Regions from separate parts of the Alkalibaculum bacchi genome, predicted to be linked through region 2. Evidence: riboswitches for the same ligand, from Rfam matches in the RefSeq annotation. Region 2 holds a riboswitch; the other holds the start of a gene.

Region 1 (6,050 bases), on a different contig from region 2:
CGAGTGGCGCGACTTGAGAAATTTGTTTGCAAATTTATCAAGTGAGCTGTGAAGTCTCTTACACTTACCCGCCCATAGGCGAATTATGGTTTTGCTGACCACCTTAATAAATAAAATTGGAGTTGATCAAGATGTATTGGAATAAAAGAATTGAAACCATGTCTCGTGATGAATTGATGTATATTCAAAATGAACGACTACAAAAAATGCTACGAAGAATTTATCATAATGTACCTTTTTATCGTAGCCAATTTCAAAGTGTAGATCTTGCCCCTGAGGATATTACAGAGATTAGCGACTTATCTAAATTACCTTTTACTACAAAGCAAGATTTAAGAGACAGTTACCCCTACGGACTCTTTGCAGCGCCATTATCGGAAATCGTTCGAATTCACGCTTCATCTGGTACTACTGGTAAACCTACTGTTGTAGGATATACTAGAGAGGATATAAGTAATTGGGCTGAACTATGTGCACGTGCTTTTGTAGCTGCAGGCGCTGACTCCAATTCAGTAGTGCAGGTCTCTTATGGGTATGGCTTATTCACAGGTGGACTTGGGATTCATTATGGTGCAGAAAAGCTTGGTGCATCTGTTATACCTATGTCTGGCGGTAATACAGAAAGACAAATTATGCTTATGAAGGATTTTCACAGCACCTTGCTAGCTTGTACTCCTTCTTACGCCATATATTTAGCAGAAGCCATCGAACAATATGGCATTGATCCTGGAGAGATCAAACTAAAATCAGGTATATTTGGCGCAGAGCCTTGGTCTGAAAATATGAGAAAAAAGATTGAAGAAAGACTTCATATTTCTGCTCATGATATTTACGGATTATCGGAAATCATGGGACCTGGAGTAGCCATCGAATGCCAATGCAAAAACGGCATGCATATTTGGGAAGATCACTTTCTTCCAGAAATTATTGATCCAAACACTTTAGAGCCATTACCATATGGGGCACCTGGAGAGCTCGTATTTACTACTTTGACAAAGGAAGGCATTCCAGTTCTGCGCTATAGGACGAGAGACCTTTCTGTTTTACATAAAGAAGTATGTGAATGTGGCAGAACTCACGTCCGAATGGAAAGAGTATCCGGAAGAAGTGATGATATGCTCATCATTCGAGGGGTAAATGTATTCCCATCTCAAATCGAAAGTGTTTTAATGGAATTTGGTAATGTAGAACCACATTACTTGCTTATCGTCACTAGAGAAGGTACTTTAGATAATCTAGAGATACAAATAGAACTTTCTGAGGAATTATTCTCAGATCGAATTAGCAATCTAGAAGAATTAGAACGCAAGATAAAACAAAAAATCCACTCTGTTTTACAGATAAGTGCTAAAATCAGGTTAGTAGAACCTAAGAGCATACCAAGAAGTGAAGGAAAAGCAAAACGTGTAATTGATAAACGAAATCTACAAGGGGAGTGATAAAATGATTAAACAAGTTTCTGTATTTTTAGAAAATAAGAAAGGTCGTCTCTCAGAAGCCTTAGAAATTCTTCATAAAAATGATATTAATCTCCGCTCTTTGACCATCGCCGAGACTACAGACTATGGCATTTTGAGATTGATTCCTAACAAACCAGAACAAGCAGCAGAAAAACTAAAAGAGGCTGGCTTTGTAGTAAATCAGACTAAAGTTTTAGCTATTGAAGTAAATGATAGTCCAGGATCTATGCTCACTGTTATCAAAGGCCTCTCTATGTCTGATATTGATATAGAATACTCTTATTGTTGTTTACCGGTACATGAACACAAAGTAGTAATCATCCTAAAAGTATCCGACAGCGAAAAAGCCATAGAGCTATTACGCCAAAGCTCCTGCGCAAAGTTGATAGAAGCAGAAGCCTTCGCATAAAATTGCCTTCGGCAATTTAGCTATCAGCAACCAGTCACTAGTCACTAGCATTAGGGGATTCCTTTGGGGTCACAGATCCTTCGCTAACGCTCTAGGATGACTCGGCAGTAGCTAGGGTCAAAAGTAGAATATTCTAGATGTATAACAAAGGGGGTGATCGAAGATCACCCCATCTTACTCTCGCCTATAGGCGAGAGTTTTGTTGTTTTTCCGCTTTCAGTATTCCGCTTTCAGCATTCCGCTTTCAGCTTTTATGGTTTTGCTGACCACCTGACCACCTTGTCACCTGACCACCTTATTCTTCACCTCATTAATTGCATTTCTCACCGTAGGTATCGCTAATAGTATACACGTTAATAAGGCTTCTGCCCCCATATAAGAACCATTGTAGATGGTAGAGTACATAAATGCCCCTTGCCCTTCTGGTGCATAGGATGCAAAGAAGATGACACCTGATAATACACTGCACACAAGTCTTCCAAGAACACCTAAGAGATACGTAGGTATAATGCCCCGTTTTGCAAGTACTGCCCCCATGCCTAAAGAGCCAAACGCTAAGAGATAGTCCATCAGCATTTGAACTGGATGAATAACATAAGGATTAATTAAAAGATCTAGTAATCCAAATGCAACTCCAGCTAATATTCCTTGTCGCACACCAAAGTAATATCCAATCATTACAATAAACAACATTGAAAAAGGCGTAATAGAACCTCCTTGTGGCATGCGAAATAAAGTAATCTGGTTGAGTACATAAGCTACAGCTACAGCAATTGCAGAATATGTAAGGGCCTTTATATTATTATCCCCCTTTTTACTTAGCTTAAAAATAAGTGCAAAAGCAAGTACGATGAGTACTACTACAAAAATTTGACCTTGCATAGACTCAAAAAAACTTTGTAACATAAAAAAACCTCCTATTTTTTCGCTTGGAGGTATTGACTAAAAACCGCTTCCCTACGCCAGCATTATCTGGATCAGGTCCAAAGGGTTAATCTCAGCCAAAAGGCTCCCCTAGCGAAAAACTATTTATATATTTTTATTTATTATAAACTTACTCATCTAATATGTCAATGTTCAATTTGTTTATACAAAGAATTTGCGTTTCAATCCATATTCTAAAGCAGCTTCTACATCAATCCTTAAAGGACCCTTTCTTCGAATAACAAAGCCAAGAAGCTCTCCACTTTCAAAAGGTAGAATTCTTTCACCATCTAAGGCAATGGTACCCTTTTGAGTAGGCTTAGACACATACATTTGATTTAACTCCATCTTTGAAGGGGTTTCACATTCTACAGTAGTCATTTTTCCAGCAGTAAAAGGAGCCAATACCTTTTTGCGACCACAATGTAGTCGAGTGCGATATCCAAAATCATCCGAATAAGTTGAGAGTGCTTGAACACCGATAATAGAAGAAAATCCTATTGAAGCAGGATGTGATCTAGAAACAATTAGTTCTGAAATATCCTTTATATTTTCTATTGCTCTATTTCCTACAAATATTTGATTGGTAATAGCTACATCAATTAAGGCGTAGTCAATAATTTCTCCATTTTTGTAGACTTCAATAATCTTATCGTGAATAATATAATCATCTTGCATACCGTATTCGCATAAAATTGCTGCAGCCATTCCTACTGTAGTACCTTCATAAAATCGTGGATAAACATTATTGGTTCCAGTAGATATGGGAATAATAGGTATATTAGAATTTTTTGCTGCAACTAATCTATTGGTCCCATCCCCACCTAGTATAATGATACAATGGACTCCTAGTTTTATAAACTCATTTGTCGCTTGTATTGTATCTTCATATGTACCCATTATTCTAAAGTCTAGTATCTCTACATCTGCCTTTAAATCTCCATTTAGCTCCAAACTCGATTTTGCATTGGATCCCATCTCGCTATTGTCTGGCATTATAAATATTTTTTCTACTCCTAAATCTTGAGCGCCTAGAATCATTCTCTCCATAAGGTTGACTTTTTCGTGATTACTGATTGTAGTAGCATAGGAGTATAGTCTTCGAACGTCTTTTCCTGAATTTGGATTCGCAATTATACCAATGCTCTTCAAAATATCATCTCCGTATATTCACTTTCGTACTATTCATCAACATAAGACATAGCAATAGCTCCTGGTCCTGCATGTGTTCCAACTACAGCACCTACAATGGATTCAACGATATAATTTGCATCATATTCTTCTACTAATATCTTTTTTAAATCTTCTAAGTATTCTGTCGCTCCTGTATGAAGCATATATACAGGCTTATCTTTGAGGCTTACTCTATTTTTAGACAAATAATTTCGCACCCAATTTAATGCCTTTTTTTTCCCTCTTACTTTATCTTTTGCTACAAGTTCTCCGTTAGAAAAAGTCAATATGGGTTTTATGTTTAGCATACTACCTAAGAGAGCTTGGCTTGATGATAATCTCCCACCCTTTTTTAAGTACTCTAATGTGTCTACAATCATAAGAGTCTCGTTCTTAGGAATCATATCATTTATTTTATTGACAATTTCTTTTCTGCTCTTCCCTTCTTTAGCCATCTTAGCAGCATAGTGAACCATCAGAGCCTCTCCTAATGTTACCATTTTTGAATCAATAATGCTAATTTTATCGCTATCTAGAGTATTTTTTGCTATCATCGCTGAATTATACGTTCCACTCATACTTGAGGACATGAAAATACCAATAACTTCATCTCCAGAATGAATGATAGATTTAAAAATATCTATAAACTCAGCTGGAGTTACCTGAGAAGTGCTGGGAATGCCATCAAAGGATTCAAGCTTTTCATAAAATTGACTAGGGGATATTTCTTCACGATCTCTATAGGATTCTAATCCAAAATGGACAGTCAAAGGTACAACCTTTATATTATATTTTTTCTCTTCATCAACACTAATATCACTAGCGCTATCAGTGACAATTTGAATAGCCATGTAACACCTCTATTCTTCTCCATATTTATTTGTAAAATAATCAATCAGATTATTTAAAGCTTTCATTAAAGCATATTCTTCTTGTTTGTTTAATTCCGTCACAATTTCATGTACCATATTTTCATGAAAAGATGTGTGTTTTTCCATGATATCATGAGCCTTCTCTGTAAGGTTTACTATAACTACTCTTCGATCCTTTTCACTTCTTTTACGTTTAACAAAACCCTTCTTTTCTAAATTGTTAATAGAAGTAGTAAGCGTTCCCAAAGTAATACTTAATCTAGAAGCTATTTCGCTCATAGGTTTTTCTACATCACTAGCAATTGCCTCTAATGTATGAATTTCTGTAATCGATAGATTTACGCCTAAGCTTCTTATGAATTTTTCTTCTGCCTTAAGAACCAAATTAAACACGATTACTAATGCCTCGTTTAATATACTGTATATATTTTTCATAGTTATCACCATCAAATTAATTTGATAATCAAATTATCCTTTCAATTATAACCTTAAGGTTTTTTGCCGTCAACCATAAGAAAGCGCCTTTGCGCTTTATCTACCTGCCACCAGCTATCAGTACCCTATGGTTAAGCTTCAGGGCAAAGATTTCACCTTTAGAGATTAACATGTTCATTAAAAAAGATATCTTAATTAAAACATAAAACTTGCATCCTAAAATGCAAGTCTTATGTTGTCTATTAAAGAAAAATATATACTATAACTCAAATATAAATTCTTAAAATCTTTGAGACATTTCATCTACTGCAATTTGGCCAAAATGTTTATATATGATTTGTTCTCCAGGCTTAATAATTTCAAAAGATTCATCCCATTTCTCAGACAGTAATTTTTCCAAAATGGATAGACTGCCTTCTTCTACTACAAAACGTAAACTTGTCTTTTTAGCAAGATCTTGAGCTATATCACCATAGTAATCAATGTCATAAGCATTTGTATCAATAAGCATTAAATTTTCATAGTGCTTAAGCATTGCACTAAAAATTCGCTTAGCTCTTTTTTCTCCATATCTTTCTAGACAATACTTGTACTCTACAAATAAGCTCTTCTCTCCATTAATCCAACCTTTAGTTAAAAAATATGTATTCTTTCTAATATCATCAATATCCTTGCGATTACACAGTAACATAGATATGCAATCAGATGTTACTGGAAAGACAATATTGGAATGAGTTGCCTTTAAGCCAACTATTGAATTGCCACAATTACCGTAAC
Region 2 (6,050 bases):
TGTACAATAAATCATTGGCATCATTCATATTGTGCCCGCCCTTGCAAAGAACTGCACAATTGTAAGCTTTGCTGATCATTTCTGCTGCTTTTATCATATCAGCAGCACTTTCTATCTTCATAGATGAAAGCACCTCAGCCTCTGGAATATTTGGCGTTACAACAGTGGCAAGGGGCAACAATTTTTCTTTTAGTGCACTTATTGCATCATCAGTAATAAGCTTAGAACCGCTGGTTGCTACCATTACAGGATCAACAACGATATTTTCTGCCTTGTAATGAATCAGTTTGTCTGCAATAGTGGAAATGAGTTCTGTAGAAGACACCATACCAATCTTTACTGCATCCGGGCGAATATCATTAAACACACTGTCAATCTGCATAGCAAGAAAGTCTGGCGTTACTTCCAAAACACCTTGAACACCTACTGTATTTTGCGCAGTAAGAGCTGTAATTGCACTCATAGCATAAACTCCATTTGTGATCATTGTCTTAATATCTGCTTGAATACCAGCTCCCCCACTTGAATCGCTTCCAGCGATGGTCAATGCTGTTTTCATATGAATATCTCCTCCAATTATCTTAGATCTACTATATCAAAATCAGACACTGCCAGAACGCCTCCTGGTTTTTATCCTCTATTTTATATAGGCTAAATGGTACTCTCTATTGTTCAGACTTCACCATTTTTTGTGAGAGCAATCTGAGAGATTTGCACTCTAACTCGATATCTATTACCCCAAAAATTGCGGAAACAAGGGCTGCTCCATCTACACCTGTACCTGACAGCTCCAAAATATTCGATTTACTAATGCCTCCAATGGCAACAATAGGAATAGATACTGCCTTACAGATTTCTTTTAAGGTCTCATGGGATATTGTATTGGCATCGAGTTTTGTTTTTGTAGAAAATACTGCGCCAACACCCAGATAATCTGCTCCTGCTTTTTCGGCAGCAAGTGCCTGTTCTACGGTCTGTACTGAAACGCCAATGATCATGTTGTCTCCAACTAAAGAACGAACACTTCCCGTTTCCATATCTTTTTGTCCTACATGTATGCCATCTGCATTACATTTTATAGCAATTTCTACATTGTCATTGATAATGAGAGGAACACCGTAGCGAGAGCATAAAGCCTTCATCTCCATTGCCTCCGCAAGAAATGCTTCTTGGTCTAGTTCTTTTTCCCGCAATTGAACACAAGTTATGCCACCCTTAATGGCATCTTCTACTTGTTCCATTAATGTTTGCTTACCTACCCATGCACGGTCAGTTACAGCATAAAGTAACATCATATCTTTAATATATTTTATATTTATCGCCACCTTATTCCAATGTGAAGAATATTATTTACATTCATTTTTTAATACATTTCATATCTAGCACCCCGCTCTAGTTCATCACCATCAAGATTGTAAATAGCATCAATGATGTAATTGCGATAACTTGCATTTCCGTCTTCACCTTTTAATCGTTTATAAGCTTTTTCTCCGCAGAATCCCATAGCACAAATAGCAGCTACTGTTGCTTCAAGAAGCTTATCTGGGTTTGCTGTTATAAAGGCTGCAATTAGAGCAGAAAGCTGACAACCTGTTCCTGTAATACTCCTCATCATAGGATGACCATTATAGATGCAGTATGCTTTTTCATTGTAAGCCACTAGATCAATGGCGCCAGTAATAGCTATGATTGAGCCGGTTTTCCTTGAAAAGTCTTTTGCAAAGGATATGGCTTGCTCTAGGCTGTCTTTCGTTATGCTGTCGGATAAGTCAGCATCCACCCCTCTAGTAGTGCCTTGGCCTAAAGCTAAAGTTTTAATTTCTGAAGCATTACCACGAATGACAGTAAACTCAATGTGTTCTATAAGTTCCATAGCTGTTTTTGTTCGAAGGGCTGATGCCCCAGCACCTACTGGATCTAATACAATAGGATGACTAAGCTGGTTTGCCCTCTTTCCTGCTGCAAGCATAGCAGGAATGGTCCGCTGGTTTAGTGTTCCGATATTAATATTTAATCCACCGCAAATCCTTGTAATATCCTCTACCTCATCAATATCATCTGCCATGATAGGCGAACCACCACAAGCAATAAGGATATTTGCACAATCATTAACCGTTACATAGTTTGTAATATTGTGAACCAAAGGAGAAGTTCTTTTTACATTTTCAAGAATTTCTCTAAGCATTATGAATCCCCCCCTCCTCTTGAGTCATTGTCTTGTGTAGTCCTGTTTTCTTTAAAGAACTTAAGAGAATTGCAGAAAAAAAGGCACCACCTACTGTTGAGATCAGAAACGGTACAATATAAGCATAAAAAGCAATATCTCCAGCACTTTTACCCATTAAAAGTATGGCAACAGGGTAAGCACTCAATCCTCCAAGTATAGACGTACCAAAGGCTTCAGCAATCAAAGTTAAGGATATGTTTTTTGTTTTGTAGTATACAATTCCGCACAGCAAAGCGCCAAACATACTTCCTGGAAAAGCCATAAGGCTACCGAGTCCAAGAAGATTCCGAAGGAAACTTGCTACAAAAGCTACGCCTACACCATACCAAGGTCCTAATATTACAGCACAGATAATATTTACCATATGCTGAATAGGAGCACATTTACTTCCAAATACGGGAAAAGAGAATAAGCTACCAACAATGGCAATGGTACATAAAATTCCAGCAATAGACAATTTTTTTATTTCATTATTTTTCATTATAAAAACTCAACCTTTTCACCTTTTAAAACCTTATTCGTTGTTCTCATAGCGCACATTTTTCCGCACATAGAACAACTTTCATCGTCAGAAGGAGGCGTGCTTTCGAAATACTCTCTTGCCTTTTTACCATCTATAGCAAGGGAAAACATCTCTTCCCAATCAATTCGTCGCCTTGCATCGCTCATTTTATTATCCCACTCACGTGCATTTGGTATTCCCTTTGCAATATCAGCTGCATGAGCAGCAATTTTTGATGCAATAATTCCTTCTTTCACATCTCCTAAATCTGGTAAGCGCAAATGCTCTGCAGGTGTTACATAACACAAGAAATCCGCTCCATGAGATGCCGCAATTGCACTACCAATAGCTGATGTAATATGATCATATCCAGGTGCTATATCTGTAACGATTGGTCCTAAAACATAAAATGGCGCCCCATAACAAAGCCTTTTTTGAAGAGCCATATTTGCTGCAATTTCATTCATTGCCATATGACCTGGTCCTTCTACCATAACTTGAACATCTCTCTCCCAAGCTCGCTTTGTTAAGCTTCCTAGTTCGATTAATTCACTAATTTGTCCAGCATCTGTACTATCGTTAATGCTTCCTGGTCTTAATGCATCTCCTAAACTAATGGTTACATCGTACTGTCTAAGGATCACTAAAATGTCATCGTAATATTCGTAAAAAGGATTTTCATTACCTGTCATTTCCATCCAAGCAAAAATCAAAGAACCACCACGAGAGACGATATTGGTCAATCTGTTTGTGCGCTTAAAACTTTCAACTGCCTTTTTATTGATACCTGCATGTATTGTCATAAAATCTACACCCTGCTTTGCATGAGCTTCAATGACCTTTAGAAAATCTGTAGCAGATATTTTTGCGAGATCTTTTTCAAGATAGCCTATGGCGTCATACATAGGTACAGTACCAATCATCGCCTTGGAATAAGAGATGAGTTGTTGTCGAAAAGTATTGGTTTTGCCGTAATTACTTAAATCCATAATCGCTTCTGCACCTAAATCTATGGCCATTTTTACCTTTTGCATCTCTTGTGTGTGATCAATACAATCTCCAGATACCCCTAAATTTACATTAATTTTAGTTCTTAGTCCTTCTCCAATTCCTTCTGGGCTTAAAGATTTGTGATTTGAGTTCGCTGGTATTGCTATCCTACCATATGCCACTAAGTCTCTAAGCTTCTCCTCTGAGAATTGTTCTTTTTTTGCGACTACCTTCATTTCTTCTGTAATAATACCTTTTTTAGCTGCTTCCATTTGAGTTTTGTAAGACATCTTGATTCTCCTTAACTTTATTTAAATGCAGTTAGGATACCTCATAAGAAAACATCGATTTTGTTGTGTATGACAATTGACGTTTTTACTCGCTCTGCAACCTCGACAGTCACTTCGTCGCGACCTTGTTACACGAAAAAAGGTGCTTCCCAGAGGGCAAGCACCAAATATGTACACAAACAACACATATCAATGTATATTGCTTCCCTACGACGGTATTAACCGACAGGTTCAAAGGGTCAGGCTAAAAGCCTTCTCAACATTAAGTCCCCCTGCAAATATACCTTATAATAACTCTTCTAGATAAAATTGTCAACCCCAACGTAATTTTTGTCTTTTCTACATTATACTATCAATTCTATAAATAGAAAATTGTTGAATTTATTCAATATTTGTGATAATCTATATTAAATAAATAACTTTTCAACGTTAATGGCAAACCCTTCGAAAGATGGGGACGCAAAGCCAAGGGCCTTTCACTTGTGTGAATGGCAGCCGGTTACCAAAAGAGGAGTATTGAAATGTAATCATACCCCTAATTTTGTTGGGGGTATTTTTTATTTTTGCGATAGCAAAATAAATTATATTAAAAAATACCATCAACTATACTCCTAAAGAAAAACTATTACTAAAGGAGAAATGTATAATGGAAAGAAAATGGGAATTTGTAATACTACTTAAAACAATTTTTAATTTGATTACTAAAGGTACTTTATTTCCAGAAGGTACATTATTTGAGATTGATGAGTTATTCCAAAACGAAGAGTAAAAGTAATTCTAACAAAAATCGGGATCATATTAAAATATAATCCCGATTCTTCTAAAAAGTAATGATACCTGTCAGAAAGCTATCTACTTTATCACCATATTGCGTATTATAGTCTATCCATATTTCACAGTGCCCACCATCTTCTACGGTCTAAATATACTTACTATTTTTCTTTTTTCATATTTTTTTACCCTCATACGCTTAAAAGACGCTAGGTATTTAACCTAGCGTCTTTTAGATATGTTTTATTTAAATGATTGAATATATAATTCTTTAAGTTCGCTGATGAGTGGGTATCTTGGGTTTGCACCTGTACATTGATCATCAAATGCTTGTTCAGCCATTGCATCAACTTTAGCCATGAATTCTTTTTCGTCTACTCCGAATTCTTTAATAGACTTAGGAATATTGATAGTTGCTTTTAATTCTTCTATTTTTGCTACTAAACCATCAAATTTTTCTTGATCGGTCTTGCCTGATATTCCTACATATGCAGCAACTTCAGCATAGCGTTTTAATGCTTGAGGATACTTGTATTGAGAGAAAGTAGCCATTTTTGGAGCTTCTGTAGCATTGTATTTCATAACATTTGTCATCAATAATGCATTTGCAATACCATGTGGTACATGGAAGTTTGCTCCTAGTTTATGTGCTAAAGAGTGGTTAATACCTAGGAATGCATTAGAGAAGGCAAGAGCTGCAAGAGTAGATGCATTAGACATTTTTTCACGAGCTTCTACATCTTCTGCGCCATATTTGTATGCTCTTGGTAAATATTCAAAAACTAGTTTTGCTGCTGTTAAAGCAAATCCATTTGTGTAGTCAGTAGCAAATGTTGAAACATAAGCTTCTATTGCATGAGTTAATACGTCAATACCAGAAGCTGCTGTTAAGCCTTTTGGTTGGTTCATCATATTGTCAGCATCACTTATTGCGATTGTTGGTAATATATTATAATCAGCTAGTGAGTATTTAATTTGTGTTTGTTCATCAGTAATAATAGCAAATGGAGTTACTTCAGAACCAGTACCTGATGTTGTTGCGATACAAATCAGGATAGCTTTTTCGCCCATCTTAGGGAATGTGTATACTCTCTTTCTAATATCCATAAATCTCATTGCTAAATCAGTAAATTCAGCTTCTGGATGTTCGTACATAATCCACATAATCTTAGCAGCATCCATAGCAGAACCTCCACCGATTGCAATAATACAATCTGGTTCAAAAGCTCTCATAGCTGCAACACCTTTGTTTGCAGTCGCTAAAGTTGGA

The links. A riboswitch is a leader RNA that binds a small molecule or an ion and turns the genes downstream of it on or off. The one in region 2 is predicted to bind thiamine pyrophosphate.
Region 1: linked by a shared signal. The riboswitch ahead of thiT (energy-coupled thiamine transporter ThiT) and the one ahead of thiC (phosphomethylpyrimidine synthase ThiC) in region 2 are both predicted to bind thiamine pyrophosphate.

Annotation. Positions count from the first base shown of each region.
Region 1 covers NZ_QNRX01000010.1:5,304-11,353, forward strand. The annotation lists gene DES36_RS08420 (phenylacetate--CoA ligase family protein) at 132-1,439, shown strand; gene DES36_RS08425 (ACT domain-containing protein) at 1,444-1,869, shown strand; gene thiT (energy-coupled thiamine transporter ThiT) at 2,152-2,775, opposite strand; TPP riboswitch at 2,807-2,895, opposite strand; gene DES36_RS08435 (NAD(+)/NADH kinase) at 2,956-3,945, opposite strand; gene DES36_RS08440 (DegV family protein) at 3,975-4,817, opposite strand; gene DES36_RS08445 (MarR family winged helix-turn-helix transcriptional regulator) at 4,827-5,273, opposite strand; gene DES36_RS08450 (DUF1638 domain-containing protein) at 5,554-6,050, opposite strand, start outside.
Region 2 covers NZ_QNRX01000007.1:62,156-68,205, forward strand. The annotation lists gene thiD (bifunctional hydroxymethylpyrimidine kinase/phosphomethylpyrimidine kinase) at 1-559, opposite strand, end outside; gene thiE (thiamine phosphate synthase) at 666-1,295, opposite strand; gene thiM (hydroxyethylthiazole kinase) at 1,364-2,185, opposite strand; gene thiW (energy coupling factor transporter S component ThiW) at 2,178-2,708, opposite strand; gene thiC (phosphomethylpyrimidine synthase ThiC) at 2,708-4,009, opposite strand; TPP riboswitch at 4,196-4,293, opposite strand; cyclic di-GMP riboswitch class I at 4,434-4,516, shown strand; gene DES36_RS15295 (hypothetical protein) at 4,656-4,778, shown strand; gene adhE (bifunctional acetaldehyde-CoA/alcohol dehydrogenase) at 5,024-6,050, opposite strand, start outside.